2 regions of the Chitinophaga sp. Cy-1792 genome follow, and region 1 is predicted to be linked to the other one. Evidence: riboswitches for the same ligand, from Rfam matches in the RefSeq annotation. Region 1 holds a riboswitch; the other holds the start of a gene.

Region 1 (12,223 bases):
GGCCCAGGAGCTTCTTTTTACTTCTGGTGGCTGTTTCCTGTGTGCTGATGATGGTGTCTATATGTATACGCGTTGGGGAGGATGACGCTTGTACACCGGCAGGTACGCTGATCGCCGGCCAGGCAGTTTCCAGTTGCAGCAATGAATCCAGGCGGTGGCTGCATTGCGTAAATATGTCCATCTGTCTGGCTTTATTGGCCAGGAGTATAGAAACCCCATAAGGGCCTTTATCTGCCAGTGCGCTGTCCAGTTCGGCCTTCACGCCTTTCAGCATATCGTGGTAGCCGGTAAAGTATTGCCGGTCGAAGGTGACGGTATATAGCCTGAAGTTATTGTCTGCCTGGTACAACAGCTGCGATGCCTTGCTAAGGTGCCTGCTGCTGTTATCATTTACAGATAGCTCATTTACCATACTGCCAATCCGTTCTGATGTACGCTTGCGCATATATATCATCAGGAATAAGGTGGTTAGTATGACTACCATTAATATGAGTACACCAAATCGGACAAATGTTTTCTGCGCGTGGTTGTGATACATGGATGTTGGCTGCTGAACTGTTTTTGATGCTGTAAAAGTAAGTGATTTATGTGGTTGATTTACAATTGATTTGTGCTGGAATCCTTGCTGGTGGAGCGTTTTGTGTATTAGGCGTATATATATTAGCGTTAGAAATGTATTATAAATTTTTCTTAAATTAAGAAATGAACAAATCTGAAAAAGAACTGTTCTATTAATTGATATTATCTGTAATCTTGTAATATGTTTATTCTTCGCAGGTTATTACTTATCTGTCTTTTCGTTGGCGGAACCCGTGTTATGGCGCAGTTGTCGCCACCAGACCCTCACTATACCTTTTTTACCGGAAATAATAAGGTGCAGGACAGGAATTTCTACCTTTTTACCCTGATAGAGCAAATGCCTGCCATCCGCAGGCTGCTATTGCAGGATGAAATGCTGGCAAAGGTAGCCAGGGAATTTAGCCATCGCCTGGCAGGCCCGGTGCCGGCGGGGCAGCACGATGCGGAAGACCTGGTGGCGCCGTTCTATTTTTCCAATGAGGAAGTAGCGGGCATCAGCTATCGCCTGAACCATCTGCTGACTACCAACCAGGCCACCATGGCGCCGCTCATTCATGCCATGCGCAACAGTGGCCTTTTTCAGCTATACAGCCGGGAAAGTGATACCACCTTACTGACCATGGCCTGGCAGGATGCCGCCAAAGGCGTTAATTACATTCTCCGGGCATATACCGAAAACAAAGGTTTTAGGTATCCCAATATCGATTCTGCAGCCTGGTATGTTAAATCTCCGGCCTACTACGCCGGCGTAAATGGTATTTTAGATAAGATGCAGACAACCGGCAACCAGGAAGTACTCTTCTTCGAACCTTCCCTGGATCTGGCGCTGGCGCTGCTGACTTATAACAAACACGATGAAGCAGCCAGGTACGAACCGCTGTCCAACATCAACAAAGAACCATATGCACGGCTTAAAAAGCTGAACTGGAAAAAGTATGATTATACCGTCATCCTTATATTAGGTGCCGGCCCGGGAAATAAAGACAATATCAGCGATGCCGGAAAAGCCCGCTGCAAGAGTGGTGCAGCCATGTACCAGAGAGGAATGGCGCCATTTATCGTAGTTTCCGGCGGACATGTACACCCTTTTCTGACGCCTTTTGCAGAGGCCATAGAGATGAAGAAATACCTGGTGGATAGTCTGAAAGTGCCGTCAGACGCCGTGATCGTAGAGCCATATGCACGCCATACCACCACCAATATCCGTAATACCAACAGGATCGTGTTCCGTACTGGTATGCCGGTAGATAAAAGAATTTTATGTGTTTCCGATAACATGCACCTTACTTATATCAGCACCCGGTTGTTTGAGTTACGCTGCCGCCAGGAGCTGGGCTACCTGCCCATGAAAAAGGCGGTTAGTGTCAGCGAAACCAGCATTTCCTACCTGCCGGAACTCAATTCCCTGCAGGCGGATAGCCGCGATCCGCTGGATCCTTGATCGTACTGCCGGTACCAATATTACAAGGCTGTATTCCTGGTGGAATGCAGCTTTTTTTTGCCCGGATTAATTGGTTATTTTCGTATTGCCAGGCACGTTATAACCCAAAATAATTTCCAGATGAAATCTATCATTACGGCTTTCCTACTGATCATCTACCTGCAATTACCTGCACAACAGCAGACACCACGTACCATTTATCCGGGATTGTTTGAAGATATACAGCTGAACCGTATTTATCCGGATGGTAAAACATTTGTTGACATGAAGCCCAAAATGGCGCCGGCAGCCATTATGGAGGCCTGGCTTGCCGCAAAAGACAAACCTGGCTTCAACCTTAAAACCTTTGCCGACAGCTATTTCGAAATGCCCGCTTCCCGCGCAGTGCCTTACCACAGCGATATCAGCGCCGGCATCGAACACCATATAGATACATTGTGGACGGTTTTGCGCCGTGAGCCCGTACCGGATGGCAGTGTGTCGCTGATCCCTTTGCCACATCCCTATATCGTGCCTGGTGGCAGGTTCAGAGAGGTTTACTACTGGGATTCCTATTTCACCATGCTGGGATTACAGGCAGCCGGAAAAACGGAGATGATTGAAAATATGATCAGCAATTTCGCATGGCTGATAGATACGCTGGGCTTCATTCCTAACGGTAACCGTACGTATTTCCTTACCAGGAGCCAGCCCCCGTTCTTTTCCATGATGATATCCCTGCTGGCGGAAACAAAAGGTGAATCGGTATATGCGCATTATCTGCCTGAACTGTTAAAAGAATATGCTTTCTGGATGCGTGGTGCAGATACTTTGTCCAGAGGCAATGCCGTGGCGCATGTGGTGAAGCTCCGCAACGGAGAGGTGCTGAACCGTTATTGGGATTTCAGTGATCAGCCGAGGGAAGAGTCGTACCGCGAAGATGTACTGGCAGCACGGGAAACCACCCAGCACCCTTCCGTGTTTTATCGTAATATCCGTGCGGCGGCCGAATCCGGCTGGGATTTCAGTAGCCGCTGGTTTAAAGACCCGCAGCAGCTCACGACCATTCATACAACGGATATCATTCCCGTCGACCTCAACGGGTTGCTCTATCACCTGGAACTGACCATCGCCAGAGGATATAAGCAAAAGGGCAAGGCGGATTCAGCGCTGTTATTTAAAAAACTGGCTGCAGCCCGGCGCCAGGCCGTTATCCGGTATTGCTGGAACACAAAAAGCGGCTGGTATTTTGACTACGACTGGAAGTTGCAGCAACAAACAAAAGCTGTTACTATCGCGGGCGCCACGCCACTATTTTTCGGCATGACCAATTCTACGGCCATGGCTAAACGAATGGCTGCCTTTATCAAACAGCAGCTGCTGGCGCCTGGGGGTGTTATGACCACACAGGTCAGCAACCACCAGCAATGGGATGCTCCCAATGCCTGGGCACCATTGCAATACATGGCCATCAAAGGCCTGCACAACTATGGACAGCAATCACTGGCAGATACCATCGCCAAACGCTGGACCACCTTGAATATTACCGTGTTTAACCATACTGGCAAACTCCTGGAAAAATACAATGTAGCTGATATACACTTACCTGCGGGTGGGGGAGAGTACCCATTGCAGGATGGTTTCGGATGGACCAACGGTGTATTGTTGCAGCTCATCCATACCCCCCGGATGGATGTTTTGAAAAAGCAATAATAGCGGATAGGTCGTGTTTTTGAATAGGGAAGTCCTGATTTGTACTAGTGGTTCCGGCCCTTATTTTTTAATTTTGAACCTGTACTGTTTTTTATTTTTATAGATAGATGTTCGAGCGGGTATTCCAGCCATAATTATTTCAGACAAGACAAAGTCAGTACAGTGAACAATGATGCTTGCGTATAACTGCCTGCCGGCAGTTGCGCAAAGCACGGCTATCTATTTTGATCAGTGAGTATGACCATCAAAAACATTTCCATTAACATAATTGCATTATTTATAATTTTTGTACTGTTTACTGCTACTACAGCAGCACAGATAAGTCCGCCTGGCCTTGGTAAGGCCAATACCGCGAGCTGGATGGCGCTGGGAATACGTCAGCCACTGGATAGTGCCGGCAAAGTGGAATCCCTGACCTACATCGGCCTGGGAAGAACAAGTAACCCTACTGCCGATGCCAACCCACTCCATCACCAGGCTATCCTGGTGCTGAACCAGGAATTTTATCATCATTACCGCAAAAACAGGGAGTATTCCTACGCCATCAGCTACCGCCGGCAAAACAATTACGAGGAAGCCTATCCCTATCATAGTGCCGATCCGGCTTTTGAACAGGAATTCCGCCTCTATGGCCGGTATGCGATCACTACACCACTGGGACATCTCAAATGGAAAAATACTTTACGGCAGGAATTCAGGAAGTTTTTTGCCCCTGCATTCACGCCGGCAGAAGAGGATTTTCAATTCAGGACAAGACTGAAATCACAACTTAGTATACCACTGGGTACAGGCACCAATAAACTAAGTACCAGTGCGGAAATTTTGTTTGCTGTCAGCAAGGAAAATGAACCCCGTCAATGGAGTGGCTGGGGCTACAAAGAAACCAGGTTCACGGTCTATTATACGGTACATCCCAAACATCTTCCTGTTACCATCGATATCGGTTATATGAATGACCTGCTGGGTACAGGAGGGAATTTAACGGATGTGCATTATATGGCCGTTGATATCATCTGGGAGCGTAAACATCATTAAAATAACTGGCAGTAAAAGACAATAACGGGTACTGTCGGACATAATCAGGACCGGGAATTAAAATATCCTTATTTTTCAATCGTCTCCTTGTATATGCTGTATAATTTACTGAAATTCGTTGTGCTTGCACAAGGCCCCGGATGTTGGTTTTTAGCTTAACTTATTATACAAACCCTTTTTATGTCTGAACAGAACAACCGTATTCTTTATACTATTTTAGGCGCTGGCGGTATTATTGCCAATGAGCTGACCGCTCAGCTGGTGGCCGCCGGACAACGTGTACGTCTCGTTGGTCGCAACCCTAAATCCTATGCAGGTATCACCGATCTCGTGGCGGCTGATATCACTGATGCCAGCCAGACTTTAAACGCCGTGAAAGGGTCTGATGTCGTGATTCTTTGCGCGGGACTTAAATATGATATTAATGTCTGGTCCGTTGCATGGCCTGCCATCATGAATAACGTTATTGCTGCCTGTAAAGCCAGTAACGCCAAACTCCTCTTCTTCGATAACGTATATTCGTACGGGTTAGTAGAAGGACAGATGGTGGAAACATCTCCCTATAACCCGGCAAGCAGAAAAGGGGAAGTAAGGGCAAAGATTGCCACCCAGCTGATGGAGGAAGTAAAAGCCGGCAATATAACTGCTACCATTGCCCGTGCAGCCGACTTCTACGGCCCTCATGCCGATAAAACCGGTTTCCTCAACATCCTTATCATCGACAAATTCGCTAATAAGAGTACTGCCATGTGGATTGGCCGCGATGATATGCCACACAGCTATACCTATACGCCGGATGCCGGCAGGGCAATGCACCTGCTCCTGCAGGACAACAACTCCTGGAACCAGGTATGGCACCTTCCTACAGCCGCGCCGGCACCCACTGGTAAAGAATATGTAACAATGATTGCCGATGCCATGGGGGTGAAACCGAAATATATGAAGCTGAACAAATTTATGCTGTCGCTCACCGGGCTGTTCGATAAACAGACTAAGGAGATCGTAGAGATGTTATACCAGAATAACCACCCCTTTGTCTTTAATTCTGATAAATTTGAAAAATATTTTCAAATGACGCCAACGCCATACCAGCAAGGGATTCAGGATACTATTGCTGCCCATAAAAAGTAGTAGTCTACTGATTTTGTAGGAAATAAATTTGTAGATTTGAATTTGCGTCCTATCTTTGCATCAGTTCTTTAATAGTTGCTTATCAAGAAAGGAGTAGGGACATGGCCCGACGATACCTTAGCAACCTTCACCACGTGAAAGGTGCTGCATCCATCCTCGCTTAGCGAGGGAAGATAAGTCAGATACAAGTTTTACTAATTTTCTTTTAGATATAAAACTCATCTGGCTCCAGATGAGTTTTTTTATTTATACCCATGCCTGCCGGCAATGGTATAATACTCACCTTGCATCTCTCCTGATAGTATACTGCAAAAGAACCCCATTTATTCATCAAAAAAATTATGAACCAATGAGTACCATCACACAGCTGATCCATTCTTTACCAGTAGATCCTCAAACAGGCGCCATTGCAGTACCTATCTATCAGACTTCCACTTTTGTGCAGGAAGCACCAGGTGTCAACAAAGGCTATGACTATGCACGCAGTAATAATCCTACAAGGGAAACAGCAGAAAAAATTATCGCAGGACTGGAAGGAGGTGCTGGCGCATCGGCCTTCTCCAGTGGCCTCGCCGCGATTGACGCCGTTATTAAATTACTCAAGGCAGGCGATGAAATTATTGCAGTAGATGATATCTACGGTGGTGCCTTCCGCCTCTTCGATAAAGTATATAAAAAGTTCGGTATCCACGTCAATTATGTAGATACGACAGATGTCAGCGCCGTATTCAATGCCGTTACACCTGCTACCAGGCTGATCTGGCTGGAAACCCCTACCAATCCTACGTTAAAGATCTCCGACATCGAAGCAATCGCAAAGATTGCCAAAGCACATAATATTCTTTTGTGTGTAGATAATACCTTCGCTTCGCCCATCCTTCAACAGCCGTTGTCGCTCGGCGCCGACCTTGTAGTGCACAGCGCTACGAAGTACCTTGGTGGCCACAGCGACCTTATTGCCGGTGTGGTTATCAGCAAAACAGAACAACTTGCACAGGAAATTAAGTTCTATCAGAATGCCTGTGGCGCCGTACTGTCGCCGTTCGACAGCTTCCTGCTGATCCGTGGTATCGAAACATTGCCGCTGCGTATACGCCAGCACGTACAAAATGCGCAACAGGTCGCTGAATACCTGGAACAACATCCGGCAGTAGATAAAGTCTTTTATCCGGGACTGGCCTCACATCCGGGTCATGAGCTGGCAAAGCGCCAGAGTAAAGGGTTTGGGGGAGTTATCTCTTTTACTTTAAAGAATGATACCGCCGCAGCAGCTACTGCTTTTGTTACCAGTACCAACTACTTCAAACTGGCAGAGAGTTTAGGTGGTATTAAAAGTTTACTTTGTCACCCCGCTGCTATGACACATAAGTCTATCCCGGATGAAAAAAGAAGGGCTGCCGGTGTGAGCGACAGCCTGATACGTTTATCTGTTGGACTGGAAGAATATACTGATCTGATTAGTGATCTGGAACAGGCTTTTAAAAAGATACCTGTAGTGCAGACTATCGTAAACGCATAAACGAAATTAATCGATAACGGAAGGTGCCGGCTGGACGGGCTTCTCCAATGACCCGCGCAGGAAGCGGGTAGTCATCATAGCTGCCACATTATCGCCGGTTGCGTTGAGAATAGTGGCCAGCGGATCTACCAGCGTACCAATGATAATCATGGCAGGCAAGGCTTCCAGCGGAAAGCCGTAAATGCTCATCATCAGCATTTCGCCTACATAGCCGCCATTGGGAATACCGCCTTCCACAATACTGACGATAACGGTGATGCCCAGCGCCATCAGTATTGTATGCGGGTTATCGAATCCTTTTCCGTACATACCAAATACCACGGCCATTTTCACGATGGCCGATATACTGGAGCCATCTTTATGCAAGGTGGCTCCCAGCGGAATCACTACATTGGCGATATCATTGGGGACACCCATTTTAGGTGCTGCTTCCAGGTTAGCAGGGATGGTAGCGATACTGCTACCGGTACCAACTGCGGTAAGCATCGGCACAATATTATTCTTCCAGAAGATACGAATGCCGTGAAAGCCGCCGGCAATAAAGGCGTATAACGTGAAGCCGGTGATAAGGTAGACAATGCCCACAATATAGTACAGTCCCAGCGAATGAGCGTAAGTGCCAAACAGCTGCGGGCCTACGGTTCCGACCTGGCAGGCGAAATAGGCGCCCAGACCCACGGGGCCGGCCTTCATAATCACATGCAGGATCTGCTTCATGACCTCATTGCCGGAATGCAGGAAGTTACGGAATGCCTGGCCGGCAGCACCTGCACGCATAGCGGCAAATCCCGTGATCACGGAAAAGATGATAAACGGTAGCATATTTTTCCTGGACAACAGTTCATAAAACTCATTTACCGTCAGGAGTCGCGTGAGCTGTTCACCCAGGTTGCCCGGCTGGCCTATATTTCCCGAAGGAGTACTTAAAGTGATGACCTGGTGTATCGGGAATACCGTTACGGTGACCATGGTAAAAATAGCCGACAGCAGGAGGGTGGCCAGGAATACCAGCGACATCACCCCCAGTATCCTGCCCAGCTTTTTGCCTGCATCTACCTGCGCTATGGCATCTGCGATAGCAAAAAATACCAGCGGGACTACTGCTGTAAATAATAAATTGATGAAAATCTCGCCTACAGGCTGAATGACCGTTACCCTGGAACCCCATATCAGTCCGGCAATACTGCCCGCGATAATACCCCCAAGCAACCAAAAAACACTGGAATAATTCCTGATGAAACCCATAAGATAGTTTTCTAATTACAATTTATGCCGGAATTCTCAATTATGATCAGTATTTTTAGCCCGTTATATTAGTGAACAATGAAAATGAAATCTATCAACTCTCTGATAGGAGCTGCTGTATTGACGGCACTCCTGTCTGTAACCGGTATGCAGGCCAGTGCGCAGTACAGGCTTCGCTTCCACGGACCCAGCAATTTTGTTGAGCTGAACGGCAAAGACCTGAAGCCTCCTTACACGGTGGAATGCCTTGTGAGTCGCGATAAGGTCAGCACCTATTCCTCCCTGCTTACCAGCGGCGACTATGAGAGTGGGATTCGTCTCGAACAATATAACAATACCAACAAAATAGGCCTTACCCAGAAAGGTAAGTTCGATGTACTTTTCGATTATGAACTGCCGGTAGGAAAGCTCACGCACCTCGCACTGGTGGCCGATAGCGCGCATACTTCCCTTTATATAGATGGCAAATTTGTACAGACGATCGATAAAAGCATTCCTTTGCCGTTATCGCAGATCGGGCTGGATGGTGATGGTTTTGGTACCCTCAATGCCACCGTGGACGAGATGCGTATGTGGGACACCCAGTTGGATGCCGCTACCATCGCGCGACTGGCATTTAAAGAAGTGACCGATAAAGACCCGCAATACAACCACCTGCTGCATTATTACAAATTCGACGAAGGCAGTGGCAATGTAGTAAAAGATGCCAAAGGAACCCTGAATGGTAAGATCTTCCTGGCTACCTACGAAAAGGTATATCCGCTGGATGTGGCCATTACCAGTGTGGTGACGCCACAGAATGGCAAGCAGCAGTTTTCCTCGAAAGAGCCACTGACCGTGCGTATTACCAACCTGGGTACACAGCCTGCCACCGCCGATTTACAGGTGAAATACAGTATTGGTACCGGCGCTGCTGTAAAAACAGTTACTGTGCCATTGCATAACAATCAACTGCCACCTTATGCCTATCGCGATATCCTGCTGGAGCAGGCCGATCTGCATAGCAAAGGCATCTGGCCTTTGCAGGCGCAGGTGATTTTACCGGGAGATGATAACCCGGGTAATGACACCCTGCGTACCCATCTGCTGCTGAAAAAAGTACCGCTCACAAATATTACCGGTTTACAGCAACAACCCGGTCATCTGCTATTTAAATTAAATAACGCAGATGTAAAACTGCAATGGTTGCAGCCAGATGTATATCGCCTGCAGGTAAGCACCGACGGCCATTTTGCAGATGCCTTCAGCAATGGTATCGTAGTATGGAACGGGGATAAAAATATTCCTTACCAGGTAAAGGATAAAGGGAAATATTATGAAATTACCACTACCGCATTAAATCTGCATATTGAGAAATCACCTTTTCGTATAGCCGTTTACGATAAATCTGGCAAGCTGATATCCGAACAAACGGAGCCTATCAGTTTAGGCGAGCAGGCCACAGAGGCCATCCGCCGCGGAAAGAACGATTATTTCTACGGTGGCGGTATGCAAAATGGTAACTTCTCGCACCGCGACAGTATCATTCCTATCCGTAATAATTTCGGCAACTGGGGCGCCAACACCACTTCCAATCCGGCGCCGTTCTTTATCAGCACTGCCGGTTATGGTATCTTCAGAAATACTTTCAGCAAAGGAGAATATGCCTTTAAAGATACCGTACAGTTACAGCATGAAGGATATGAATTTGATGCATACTATTTCTACGGTCCTGGTCTGAAAACCATGCTGGACCAGTATACACACGTTACAGGAAGGCCGTTTATGGTGCCCCGCTGGGGACTCGAATTTGGTGATGCCGACTGTTACAACAAAAAAGGTGTTACTGGTGATGTGATCAACAAAGTAGCAAAAGTTTACCGCGAAAAAGATATGCCTGGTGGCTGGATATTGCCGAATGATGGCTATGGTTGCGGCTACCAGGGACTCGATACCGTTGTACAACGCCTGCATCAGCTGGGATTCTATACCGGCCTGTGGACGGAAAACGGCGTCGATAAGATAAAAGACGAAGTGAGCAGATTAGGCACCCGCGTAATGAAGCTGGACGTGGCCTGGGTAGGACCTGGCTACAAATGGGGGCTGGATGGCAACCGTGCCGCTTTTGAAGGAATAGAGCAGAATGCCGATGCCAGAGGATTTATCTGGTGTGTGGCCGGATGGGCAGGAACCCAGCGCTATGCTACCGTATGGAGCGGCGACCAGAGCGGTAACTGGGAATATATCCGTTTCCATATCCCAACCGTGATCGGTAGCGGATTAAGTGGCTTCAACTACGCCACCGGCGACGTAGACGGTATCTTCAGGGGTAGCGCAAAAACGTATACCCGTGATATGCAGTGGAAATGCTTTACACCGGTGTATATGTCTATCAGCGGCTGGGCAAAGGAAAATAAGCAGCCATGGACATACGGAGAGCCGTATACCAGCATCAACCGCCATTACATGAAGCTGAAAATGCAGCTCACGCCTTATATGTACAGTTACTGCCGCGAAGCCTATGAAACAGGTACCCCTGTTTGCAGGGCCATGGTACTGGAATACCCTAAAGACAGCACCACCTGGGGCCGTAGTACGCAATACCAGTTTATGAGTGGTGAATACCTGCTGGTAGCGCCGGTTTATAAAGACGAAGAGAAAAGAGACAGCATATACCTGCCTGCCGGTACCTGGACAGATTACGATAACGGTGACACCTACACGGGCAGCAGATGGTTAAGTGGCTTCAAGGCGCCGCTGGAGAAGCTGCCTGTATTTGTGAAAGAAGGCGCTATCATTCCTGAATACCCGGAAATGCTGTATGATCGCCAGCGCCCGAAAGATACGCTGACGCTGGCAATATATCCTGGCGTAGCAGGTCATTTCAGATTGTATGAAGATGACGGCGCTACACAGGCTTATAAAAAGAATAACGCATTTGCCTACACGAATATTACCAGCAATACAGCCAATGGAAAAACCGTGGTGAACCTTGCTGCAACTACCGGCAAATATGCCGGTCAGCTGGAGCAGCGTACGTTAAAACTGGAAGTATTCCGTAATACAAAGCCCGCCAGGGTAATGCTCAACGGTAAAGTTATCAGTAGCTGGACATACGTCCCGACCTTTAAGAAAGGTTGTGTTTTCGTAGATGCCGGCAAGGTAGATATTCGTAAAGCACAACAGCTGACAATAGAGTAAATCCGCATCCATCCATTAATAACGCCAGGCTGGTCTCTACTAGATAGAGGCCAGCTTTTTTTGTGCTGTCGCCCCGCTGAACATTTTAGTTGAGCAGCTGTTTAAAGGAAAGCAAAACATCTCCCATGAAAAGTCTGCTGTTTGTACTTAGTGTAATTACAGCTGTTGCCTTTATACCACCGCAACAAAACCAGCAATACACGGTAGGGGAGGTGATACGAAAAGCAAGGCAGCTCGACAGGGACAGTACCACTGTTAAACTGACGGGCTATGTCGTGAAGAAACAAAGTGATGGCTGGTATCTCTTTGTAGATAAAACTGCAGAAATAAAAGTAAGTATTGACAATCAGTACCTGCCGGCCAAGCCTTTCGATGATCGTATAGCCGTGGTCATCTATGCA
Region 2 (12,223 bases), 1.3 Mb from region 1:
CGAAATAGACCGTCCCATCGGAAATATAAGTACAGAAGCAGTTTTTGAAACAGACGATAAAGCTGCTACTGCCATGGCTGGGGTATATTCCTATATGATTGACTATCCGGAGTCGCCTTCATTTTATAACAGCTCATTTGATGTATATGGACTGTTAATAGGTGATGATGGATACCTGCATGTTAAAGCAGAGGTAAACCCGCTGCTTCCTTTTTATAACAATCAGTTTCAGCCGACCGATGTATTATCATCTAGTTTATGGTCCAGCGCCTATAAGGTAATTTATGGCGCAAATGCTGTGCTGGAAGGTATCCAGGCTTCTACTTCCATGAAGTTAACGGAGGCTGCCCGTCGCCGGCTGAGCGGCCAGGCGCTGTTCTGCAGAGCTTATTCCTATTTCTATCTGGTGAATACTTTCGGAGGTGTACCCCTGGTAACCACTACAGATGTCACCCAGAATATCACTAAAGGTAAGTCACCTGCGGCAGATGTTTATAAGCAGATCGTTGAAGACCTGAAAAATGCCTGGGAGTTAATGCCCGCAGAGCCAGCCGCCGCTAAAACTCATCCGGATAAATATGCTGCCGCAGCGTTGCTGGCACGTACCTATGTTTATCAGAAAGATTGGGCTAATGCTGCTGCAATGGCTGATTCTGTAATTAATTCCGGAGAATTCACATTGCAGCCACTGGATAAGGTATTCAGAGGTGGCAGTAAAGAAGCTATCTGGACGCTACGCCAGGAAACCACAAGGAAAGACTACCTGGAAACAGAAATTGACTTTATACCATTCATGAATATCATGAATGCTGATATGGCAGCAGCATTGACAGATCCCGCTACGTTTGCGATAATAGACCAGATGGGATATGCATATCCGGCAGTTGGATTATCAAAATCCCTGTCGGATGCTTTTGAGGCGAAGGATCAGCGGAAAAAGGTCTGGATGTCTTATGTGCCTGTTCCGGATGTTGCTCCTTACGATGGTGTTCCTATTTATTTCTCTATAAAGGTAATGGCACTCGATGCGGCAGGAAAAGCACTGGATAGAGACGTAATGATGCTGCGTCTGGCAGAAACCTACCTGAATCGTGCAGAGGCAAATGCACACAATAATAAGCTGGCCGAAGCCATTGCAGATGTGAATATCATCCGCAGCAGAGCAGGTCTCCCTGCACTGGCAGCTGAATCACAGGAGCAGGTACTGGCAGCAGCTGCACAGGAACGTCGTGTGGAGCTCTTTGCTGAAGGCGGCCTCCGTTGGTTCGAAATGAAACGTACGGGTAAAGCAGTTGATATCTATGGCAGCCTGGCGGATAAACAACCCTGGTCGGAACATCAGCTGATATTGCCAATACCGGAAACAGAATTAGTAAATAATCCTGCTATTAAGCAAAACGAAGGCTATTAATCCTTATATAAATTCCACGCAAAGCCCTGTTGTTGTTAGTGTTCCCGGGAGAGCAATCTCCCGGGACCTTTTTTAAAAATAGTCAGATGGAAACATTTTTCAGATACGTCGCCGCAGAAACAGCGTTTAACCTTTTACGTTACTTTGTAATTGCAGGTATTATGTTTTACCTGTTCTATAAAGTTTTTGCAGGAAGATTTACAAAGAATAAAATCCAGCCTAAAAGATTTGCTGATAAAAAAGATTTTTTAAGAGAGATAGTACATTCTTCCATGTCCAGCGTCATCCTGGCACTGGTAGCAATTTTCGCGTTTACACCATGGATCAAGCCACATACTTTTATCTACATGGACCTCAACGATTATCCGATCTGGTGGATACCGCTGAGCGTAGGCCTTGCCCTGGTAGTACATGATACCTACTTCTACTGGATGCATCGCACGCTGCATCATCCTAAATTATTTAACATCACCCATTTATTACATCACAAATCTACCAATCCCAGCCCATGGACGGCTTATTCTTTCCATGTGCTGGAAGCCTTTGCTGAAGGTGGGGTAGTACTGGTGCTGGTATTTATTATGCCGATGCATCCCTTATCCCTGGCACTGTTTACCATCGTGGCGCTGATGATTAACGTATACGGACACCTGGGATATGAGATCATGCCTAAAGGTTTCAGGAAGTCATTTCTCTTTGAAATCCTGAATTCCTCTACCTACCATAACCTCCATCATGCAAAGTTTAAGGGTAATTACAGCCTTTATTTTCGTGTATGGGACCGCGTGATGGGAACGGAGCACCCCGACTATGTAAAGCATTACGATATTATCCAGGAGCGACGATTCGGTAAAGAGTAGCCATATATAACTGCTGATCAATGCAAAAAATCTTCTGTCGTAACAGGCAGGAGATTTTTTGTTTTCGGGCATTTCCTATACATTGTCGGTAGAAACCTATTATCCTATGTTCCTACTCTACGGCCGTATGACTGCCAAAATCACGAAGCATCCCGATCCGATTATCGCCTGTCCGAACGACAACCGGCATATGCTGAATGTCGTCATTCATCAGCTTTATTTTCATGTTTTTTTTATTCCATTCTTTCCAGCTGGCCCAACAGAAGTATTCGTGAAATGCAGCATATGTGAAAAGACTTACCGCAACAAAAAGGTTACCGCTGCATATAGTAAGGTGAAGCATTTCTGGTATCTTTTTACGGGGCTTTTCCTGGTTGTACTATTCTTCCTGGCGGTAGGAATAGCAAAGCTGTTTTTCTGAGTCCGGACAAGTTAAAGCTATATTCTCATTTGTTTTAAATATACTATCCTATGCATTTTATCCTTGGCGTGCGCACCGCGGAGATTGAAAAGTATGCTGATCCTGTTCTTTACTGCCCGGACAATGACGAGCATTTACTGGAAGTGATTATCCAGCAACAGTATTTTCATGTTTTCTTCATTCCTTTTTTTCCTATTGGTCCTACGGATGTATGGCTACGCTGTAATAGCTGTATTGAAACTTATTATAACCCTGAAATAGAAGATATCTATAAGGACCCTAAATATCACTGGTTCCTGTTTCTGGGGCCGATTATTATAGTAGGATCTATCGTGCTGCTGGGACTGATTGCCGCGATCGTTGCCTTGTGTTCATCTTCCAGTCCTGTGTAGGCTGATACCACTGCTTTAGACCATTTTCTGGAGTTATCCGGCTATAATGGCAATTTTTATAAATAAATACGGCGCAGAAAACTGCGCCGTCGAGATGGTTGGTTCCGCTTTGCGGAAATGCATTGCGGTTGGTGTTTGATCAATTTTGCTTATGAGAAAACTTTTAACAATAAAAGTTCCGGACTACTATTCGAGAACCAGCAGGTTCACGTCTTTATTTTTAAGCCACTGTGCATCTTTCAGTTTCTGCAGGTTGATAGTACCCACCACATAACGATATTCTGCTGACTCATACTTTTCTTCAATGCTGAAGAATTCGTGGAGATCTACCTGGTCAGGTGTTTTATAACGCAGATAGATTTTCAGTTTAACATCGTTGGTAAATGCCGGCTGATTGTTTTGTTTGATTTTTTTGTATTCGTAGCGATAGTTGTACAGCAGCGCGGAAATGTCTGACAGTACAGCGCTACCGGTAGCGGTACCACCGGCGCCTTTACCTACAAAGAACTGTTTATCGGTAAATGCAGATTCCAGTAAGATACCATTGTATTCGTTGTATACATCGTATAACAGGTTGTGCTCTTTCACGAGGTGTGGCAGCACGAAGGCAAAGACATTACCGTTGTTCCGGCGGCAATGGCCAATGAGTTTGATCGTAGAATTACGTTGTCTGGCGAACTGGATATCGAAATCGTTCAGGTGGTGTATACCGAAGTTGAATACTTCTTCCGGTTTAACGAAAGTACCGAACGCGTGTAATAACAGGATGACAATTTTGAATTTAGGATCGTAGCCTTCGATGTCGAGGGTTGGATCTGTTTCTGCGAAGCCCAGGTCCTGCGCTTGTTGCAGGGCGGTTTCGAAGCTCAGGTTTTCTTCGAATATTTTGGTAAGGATATAGTTCGTAGATCCGTTACAGATACCTTCTACTGCATTGAGCAGATCGTTGTCGTAGTATTCTTCCAGGTTACGGATGATAGGAATACTTGCACAGCTGGAGGCTTCGTACAGGAATGGAACTTTATTTTCTGCCTGTAACTGGTAAAGAGAAGCGAGGTTTTCAGCAATCATTCTTTTGCTGGCGCTTACTACAGCTTTACCGTTACGCAGGGCGGTGCTTACGATTTCAAATGCTGCTTCAGTATCATTGATAAGTTCTACCACTACGTCAATGGTAGGATCTTCCAGAATTTCATTTTTATCAGTAGTGAAATAACTGCTGTCGATTGGTCTTGATTTGTTAGGGTCTTTAATACAGATTTTTTTGATTCTTGCATTAATACCTTTTGTTCTGTTCAATACTTCGTACAGGCCTTGTCCTACACAACCGAATCCGAAGATTCCTAAATTGATGATCTTATTTTCCATACTTTTTCAATCATTGTGCGGTCATCAATGAGCTGTAGCAGCCGATGTTCCGCGCTTTTATTGTAAAACAGTTATTTGTTTGCCGGCAGGAGAGTTGAGTCTGTCCAGTGCCTGTTTCAGATCGTTGATCAGGTCTTCTGCGTCTTCGATGCCTACAGACAGTCGGATACAGGAGTCCTGCAGACCTGTTTTTTTCCGGAAATCTTCCGGTATGTTGCGATGCGTCATGGTGGCAGGGTGTGCCAGCATACTTTTCACGCCGCCAAAGCTTTCTGCGAGTTTAAACAGTTTTGTTGCGTTGACGATACGGATCGCATTTTTGATGTTATCAGCCTTTAGTGAGAAGCTAACGAGTCCGCCATAATTTTTTTGTTGTTTCCTGGCAATATGGTGGTTTTTATGGGTGGCGAGCCCTGGATAGTACACCTTATCAATTGCCGGATGTGTGCTCAGCCAGTTGGCTACGGCAGTGGCATTGGCACATTGTTTTTCCAGTCGCAGCCACAGCGTTTCTATTCCGCGGATAGTGAGCCATGCTTCGAATGGGCTGAGGATACTGCCGGAAATATTCTGGTTGTACCTCAGCTGATCTGCCAGTGCTTTGGAATTTACCACTACCAGTCCTGCAATTACATCACAATGTCCTGCCAGGTATTTGGAGGCGCTGTGAATCACGATATCGGCGCCGAGGGTGATAGGCTGCTGCAGCAACGGTGTGCTGAGGGTATTATCTACCACAAGGAGAATATCATGTTGTTTGGCGATCTTGCTGACAGATTTAATGTCAGTGATGCGCAGTGTAGGATTGGTGGGAGATTCCAGCCAGATAACACGTGTTTTTGGTGTGATCGCAGCGAGTACTTTATCCGTATTGCTGGTATCAACAAAGTTTACCTTAATACCGAATCTTTCGAACATGTGGTTGAAGATCTGGAAGATGCCTCCATAGGTATCTTCTACCGCCATGATTTCATCGCCGGTTTTCAGGAGTTTGAGAACAGCATCAATAGCCGACATGCCACTGGCAAACGCGAATCCGGCATAGCCTTCTTCGAGGTTACAGATCAGGTCTTCCAATACTTTCCTGGTAGGGTTGTTGGCCCTGGAAAATTCGAATCCCTTGTTGATGCCCGGCGATTCCTGCACAAACGTCGATGTCTGATAGATAGGTACTGAAATGGCACCTGTCAATTCATCTACCGGAATGCTGTGAATCAGTTGTGTTGCTGTTTTCATTGTCAGAACTGTTTTTAATGATTGTCAGAATATGGAAATAATATTCTGCAACTTTATCACTAAAATCTAACTTAAACAACCACAAATCCATGAAGGGTGTGAGAGAGAAGGGCACAAAAAAAGGCTCTTCCTTTTGTTGGAAGAGCCTTTCAAATATATTAAGGTGAAGATTAATCTCTGCCAACTTATCTTTCTCTCGATTTTACTCAAGAGCAGGAATTAGCACCATCTTCCTGACTTGCAATTCAGGAAAGGTTGCTAAGGCATCATCGGGCCAGACCCTCCGCCTTTCTGGATAAGTGATGTGTAAGAACTGGGTGCAAAGGTAACATCATCCGGATCAAATTTCCAAATCAGAACAAAATTTTTTTTTCTCACCTGATTATTTACCCGTTATTCTACTATATTTTTATATAAACCAACCATATCTATATGTCTGTTAACCCGTTGCTCTCCGAAGAGCTGTTCCAGTTTATCTGGCAGCATCGCCTGTACAATCATCAGGCGCTTAAAACAACTGATGGCGAAGCCATTACCGTACTACATCCGGGGATTCCCAACCATCAGGACGGCCCCGATTTTACCGCAGCTACTATTAGCGTGGGCGCTACCCGCTGGAGCGGAAATGTAGAATTACATCTCTGTAGCTCCGACTGGTACCGCCATGCGCATCACCACGACCCGCGGTATGCGAACATTATTCTGCATGTGGTCTTTTGCCACGATAAGCCCGGACTGCTGTTTCCTGCGCCCTGCCTGGAATTGCAACAGCATATCCCCAAACTGCTGTTGCAAAGGTATGCTGCACTCAAGCTCAGTGCCGGTTTTGTGCCCTGTCACAGCCAGGTGGCCCGGGTATCTCCGCTGCACTGGCTCTCCTGGCAGGAAAGGCTGCTGGCAGAGCGCTGGGAGCACAGGATGCGCCGTTGGACAACACTGCTTCAGAAGAATTGCAACGACTGGGAGGAACTTTGTTATCACTTGCTGGCAGAGGGTTTCGGACAGCCGCATAACAGTGGCCCCATGCTGGATGTGGTAAAGCACCTGCCACTAACACTGCTCCTGCGTTACCGCCATCATCCGGCCATGGTGGAAGCATTGCTGTTCGGGCAGGCGGGGCTGCTCCAGGCAACCTTTTCAGATGACTGGCCCAATGCCCTGCAGCGCGATTACCAATGGCTGAAACATAAGCATAACCTTATTCCTGTGCCGGCGCATAGTTGGAAATGGCTACGGATAAGGCCTTCGGCTTTTCCTACTGTCAGGCTGGCCACCTTTGCAGCCTTGTGGATACAGCGGCCCCGGCTGTTTGCAGCCCTGACAGAAGCCGGTAGCCTGGAGGAAATTAAGCAGCTGCTTTTCGTACAACCGTCGCCGTATTGGAAAACGCATTACCGCTTCGGACTGGAAGTAGATAACGCACATGGAATGGGGACACAGGCGCTGAATAGTATCATCATCAATGTGGTGCTGCCGCTGCGTTACTTCTATGGTAAAATGAAAGCTTCCGTTTACCTGCAGCAACAGTCGCTGGAATGGCTGGGAGCTATGCCCGCAGAGGAAAACAGGGTACTTGCAAGGTGGAAAGAAGCAGGAGTGGTCGCTAACAACGCAGTGGCTTCACAGGGTTTGTTACATTTGAAAAAATATTATTGTGATGAGTTGAGATGCCTGCATTGTATGGTAGGCGTGAAGTTGTTGGGAAGATGAGCTGGTGGGGCTGATCAGCAGATAACCAGGAACTGGTCAGCCTGCTTACAGATAATGACATAATTTATCAGCTGATTTTTCCATTTCAGAAAAAACTAATATTTTTAAAGCTTCTTAACCCTACGATCACGTTGAAAACACAACCCTTACGCCAGCATCGGAATTGTCTGAATTGTGGAAAACATGTAGCCGACAGGTACTGTAGCCATTGCGGACAAGAAAATGTAGCGCCACACGAAACCTTTGGACATCTTATTAAACACTTTGTATCAGATATTTTCCATTATGATTCAAGGTTTTTACTGACATTAAAATACCTCTTTACCAGACCTGGCTTTCTTTCCCGTGAACATCGCCTTGGAAAACGGGTAAGCTATGTGAATCCAATCAACTTATACCTGTTTACCTCATTCATATTATTCTTCATATATATGACATGGCTAAAGCAGATTACCGGATTACAAGAACACCATACGCAGGAAAATGGTAAGACGGAAGTCATAACACTAGGGCCTTTTAAAGAACTGACGCTGATGAAGCGAAAAGTCATGCCAGGTGTCGCGCAAAACGATTCCGCTTCCATCAGGAATTATGCGTTATTGGAACAGATAGAAACCGTAACTACGCAGGAGGAGTTTGATGCTATTAATCATCAGCTGCCTGATTCGCTACATTTTACCGGCCTGACAAAATTGCTTATCCAGACAGATGCTGCTGCTTTAAAGCATTATCATTCTCAGGAAGAAAGGGAGCGGGTTTATGAGGAAGGATATTATCATAACTTCCCCAAGATCATGTTCTTTTGTCTGCCGTTTTTTGCCTTATTCCTGAAAGTTGCATTTTACAGGAATAAGCAATGGCTATACGCAGATCATGCGATATTTACCTTGCACATACATGCATTTGTATTTATAGTGCTGGCTATTACCCTGCCTTTATTCTGGACTTTAGGCCGGTACCTGGATAACAGTTTGTTCCATTGGATTTTAGCGGGCTGTTTTACACTTTATTTAATCATCGCATTGCGTAGGAATTATGGCCAGCCAATATGGAAAAGCTGTGTGAAAGGCATCGCGTTATATGGCGCCTATATAGGGTTTGTAGGGTTAGCGTTGACGCTGACAGGTATTTTGATAAACGTTTATCATACTTATTTTTAGAAAGACATCCCACCATAAAAAAATCCCGTCTCTACGCAGTAGAGACGGGATTTTTTAGTTTAAAAAGCAGGAATTACCAGTTAAACACAATATTTTGTTTGATATCCGGATGGATGCTGTAGGCAACCGGGCAGGTATGCGCGGCTCTTTCCAGGATGGTTCTGGCTTTTTCGTCCAGTCCGTGGCCGGCAGGGAAATCAAAGGTAACATCGATGCCTGTGATGCGGCGTGGATCGGTGCCCATGATTTTCTGGATGCTTACTTTAGTGCCTTCGATATTCCACTGAGCATCGCGGGCCTTGATACCCATGATGGTGAGCATGCAGCTTCCCAGCGCGGTGGCAACTAAATCGGTAGGAGAGAACCTTTCGCCGAGGCCGTTGTTATCTACTGGGGCATCTGTTTCGATTACGGTGCCAGACTGCAGATGAGTTGCAGTAGTGCGTAACGATCCTGTATATACGATTTCTGATGTTTTCATGACGATGCTTTTGGTATTTTAGTGCAAGTTAAGCAATGTGAACAAACCATAAAATAACTGTATTTTTAATATTCGTAACATAACAATACCTTTAACCAAGCGTTTAATAATATATCAACAGCCCAATTACTGTGAAAAAATTATACTTGATCATCCTTATTTCAGCCATTTGCGGGACTGTGAAAGCCCAATCCACGTCTACGGGAACGTCATCTAACAATGAAAAATCCAAGGAACAGCGTAAGCTGAAGCGGATTAAGGTTTTCAAAGAACAAGAAGAAGGCGAGAATGTATTCCAGCGTGATTTCTCTCTCGGTGGTCGTCTGAATACCGACGGCTGGGGAGGTTTTTTTGAGCTGGGCTACCGTAAGAGCCGTAAGGTCGTTAATTACTTCCAGTTCGAATTTTCTGAAAAGAAGAGTGATAAGGAAGATAAACGTCAGGGATATGCCTTTACCAATATGGGCGTAACTTCCAGGCCTTATATCTATGGTAAGCAGAATAATTTCTACCCGGTAAAACTGGGGGTAGGGCAGCGTTACCTGATCGGGGGAAAAGCCAATAAGAACGGAGTAGAGGTGAGTGGTATTTATTATGGAGGCGTTTCTATCGGGCTGGTGAAACCTTATTACCTCAACGTGATGGTAGGCAATGACCAGGTGGCGGATATCCGCTATGATCCCAACGATCCCAATGCCAAGAACTTCCTGGACCCTAACGCTATTAACGGCGGTGGCGGTTTTGGTAAGGGATGGAGCGAGCTGAGTGTTATTCCCGGATTGCATGCCAAGCTGGGTATGCGCTTCGACTGGGCGCATTTCAATGAAGTGGTGAGTGCGCTGGAGGTTGGTGTCAACGGAGAATTTTATACCAAGAAGGTTCCAATCATGGTAAATGATTATAATAAGCAATTTTTATTTAATGCGTATCTGAGCATTCAATTCGGAAAACGCTGGAATAAGAGATAAGTATTACCTTTGTTTTTCTAAAGAAAGGAGTAAGCGATGCAAGAATTACCCGTAATAGCCGCCGAGCCAGCCACTGCCAGAGTGAAAAAGCCTGACTGGCTGCGTGTTAAATTGCCGATAGGAGAAAGCTACAAGCAGGTTAGAAACCTGGTAGATACCCATAAATTACATACCATCTGTGAAAGTGGCAACTGCCCTAATATGGGCGAATGCTGGGGAGCCGGAACGGCAACCTTCATGATCCTGGGCAATATATGCACCCGTAGCTGTGGCTTCTGCGCCGTAGCCACTGGTCGCCCTGACCCTGTAGATCATGATGAACCTCAACGTGTTGCAGAAGCGATCTACCTGATGAAGGTGAAACATGCCGTTATCACCTCTGTAGACCGCGACGAACTGAAAGATGGTGGCTCCATCGTTTGGGCAAACACCATCAAGGCAGTACGTGCCCTCAACCCGGATACCACCATGGAAACCCTGATCCCTGATTTTCGCGGTCAGTGGGAAAACCTTCAGCGTATCATTGATGTAGCACCTGAAATCGTATCCCATAACCTGGAAACCGTAGAACGCCTTACCAAGCAGGTACGTATCCAGGCTAAATATCACCGCAGCCTCGAAGTAATCCGCAGGCTCAAAGAAGGTGGCATGCGCACAAAAAGCGGTATCATGCTCGGCCTCGGTGAAACCAAGGAAGAAGTAGTACAAGCCATGCAGGACCTGTATGATAACGGCTGTGATGTAGTTACATTAGGCCAGTATCTTCAGCCAACTCCTAAGCACCTGCCGGTTGTTCGCTTCGTTCACCCGGATGAATTTGCAGAATTACGCGAGATAGGATATAACATCGGTTTAGACTACGTAGAGGCCGGACCGTTAGTTCGATCTTCTTATCATGCGGAAAAACATATTAACAGCGGTCGAAATAAAGGATGATCGGCCGCGAACTTCATGTAATTGTTAAAATCCACCCGACCGGGTGGATTTTTCTTTTTAGAATACTATCTTAGCGCCTCGTTAAAAATTAACCTGGTATACAAAAGCCCGTTGTTTACCTGAGATTTAAGTTGTTTTACCTGAGAACCTACCTGTTATCTGCAGCTGCACTGCATTTGTAAATACTATGCACTAAAATTATTCTGTCTCAGCGCCAGCACAATGGCCTGCGATATGATATGGACGATGAACTGGCTATAACTACTATGTATCTGCGTATATGCATCTACGTTATCCAACTTTTATTGTCTGAGATTGGAACAAAGAAGAACTGAATGTCAAAAGCCTTTTATGAAAAGAGCATTTTACCTGTTAGCTGTGTCGTGCGGATTATTATTTTCCGGCCAACTTCACGCACAGCAATCTAACGACCTACTGCCTTCGACAGCCACTCTGGAGGATTGTATCCGCTATGCGCTGAAACATCAGCCTGTACTGCATCAATCCGTTATTGATGAGGCGATCACCGACAGAACAGTAAAAAGTAAGCTGGCCGACTGGTACCCACAGGTATCTGTAGATGCAAACCTGCAGCACTACCTGGAATTACCTACCTCCATCTTCGGTGGGAATCCTACTAAAGTAGGCGTGGCCAACAACTCTGCTGCTACCTTCACACTAAACCAGAACCTGTTTACCCGCGATCTCCTGCTCGCCAGCAAAACAGCAAAGGAAGTGCGTACCCAAAGCCAGCAAAATACTACCCGCAGCCAGATAGATGTGGTGTCGGACGTTAGTAAAGCCTATTATGATGTGTTGCTTACACAGCAACAGATCAATGTGCTCAGCGAAGATATCCTCCGCCTCGAAAGATCGCTGAAAGATGCTTATAACCAGTATCAGAGCGGTGTAGTGGATAAAACCGACTACAAAAGAGCGACGATCTCTCTCAACAACGCAAAAGCACAACAGAAAGCTGCCATGGAATTACTCAGTTCCAAACAGGCTTACCTGAAACAACTACTCGGATATCCAACATCTTCCGCAGATATCCTCATCTCAGGCGATACCACTACCATGGTGGCTGAAGTAAACAACAGCGATACCAGTATCACCCCTGATTATCATAACAGGATAGAATACAAATTGCTGAAAACACAGGAAAGTCTGCTGGAAGCAAACGTACGCTATAACAAATGGGGATATCTGCCTACAGTATCTGCATTTGTTAACTATGCCTTTGCCTATCAGAACCAGGACTTCGGCAAACTCTATAATAA

The links. A riboswitch is a leader RNA that binds a small molecule or an ion and turns the genes downstream of it on or off. The one in region 1 is predicted to bind S-adenosylmethionine.
Region 2: another riboswitch for S-adenosylmethionine. It lies ahead of F3J22_RS08810 (PLP-dependent aspartate aminotransferase family protein); the one in region 1 lies ahead of F3J22_RS14000 (PLP-dependent aspartate aminotransferase family protein).

The regions. Positions count from the first base shown of each region.
Region 1 covers NZ_VWWO01000001.1:3,420,125-3,432,347, forward strand. Annotated here, with positions in the region: gene F3J22_RS13975 (ATP-binding protein) at 1-484, opposite strand, end outside; gene F3J22_RS13980 (YdcF family protein) at 761-2,020, shown strand; gene treF (alpha,alpha-trehalase TreF) at 2,141-3,712, shown strand; gene F3J22_RS13990 (DUF2490 domain-containing protein) at 3,950-4,747, shown strand; gene F3J22_RS13995 (NAD-dependent epimerase/dehydratase family protein) at 4,928-5,878, shown strand; SAM riboswitch class I at 5,955-6,058, shown strand; gene F3J22_RS14000 (PLP-dependent aspartate aminotransferase family protein) at 6,228-7,397, shown strand; gene F3J22_RS14005 (dicarboxylate/amino acid:cation symporter) at 7,404-8,642, opposite strand; gene F3J22_RS14010 (TIM-barrel domain-containing protein) at 8,721-11,822, shown strand; gene F3J22_RS14015 (NirD/YgiW/YdeI family stress tolerance protein) at 11,948-12,223, shown strand, end outside.
Region 2 covers NZ_VWWO01000001.1:2,138,334-2,150,556, forward strand. Annotated here, with positions in the region: gene F3J22_RS08785 (RagB/SusD family nutrient uptake outer membrane protein) at 1-1,411, shown strand, start outside; gene F3J22_RS08790 (sterol desaturase family protein) at 1,498-2,271, shown strand; gene F3J22_RS08795 (hypothetical protein) at 2,378-2,692, shown strand; gene F3J22_RS08800 (hypothetical protein) at 2,743-3,084, shown strand; gene F3J22_RS08805 (homoserine dehydrogenase) at 3,271-4,452, opposite strand; gene F3J22_RS08810 (PLP-dependent aspartate aminotransferase family protein) at 4,510-5,688, opposite strand; SAM riboswitch class I at 5,871-5,990, opposite strand; gene F3J22_RS08815 (DUF2851 family protein) at 6,121-7,398, shown strand; partial or broken gene F3J22_RS30825 (DUF3667 domain-containing protein) at 7,530-7,808, shown strand; gene F3J22_RS08820 (hypothetical protein) at 7,830-8,558, shown strand; gene F3J22_RS08825 (OsmC family protein) at 8,632-9,039, opposite strand; gene F3J22_RS08830 (hypothetical protein) at 9,219-10,007, shown strand; gene lipA (lipoyl synthase) at 10,044-10,943, shown strand; gene F3J22_RS08840 (TolC family protein) at 11,295-12,223, shown strand, end outside.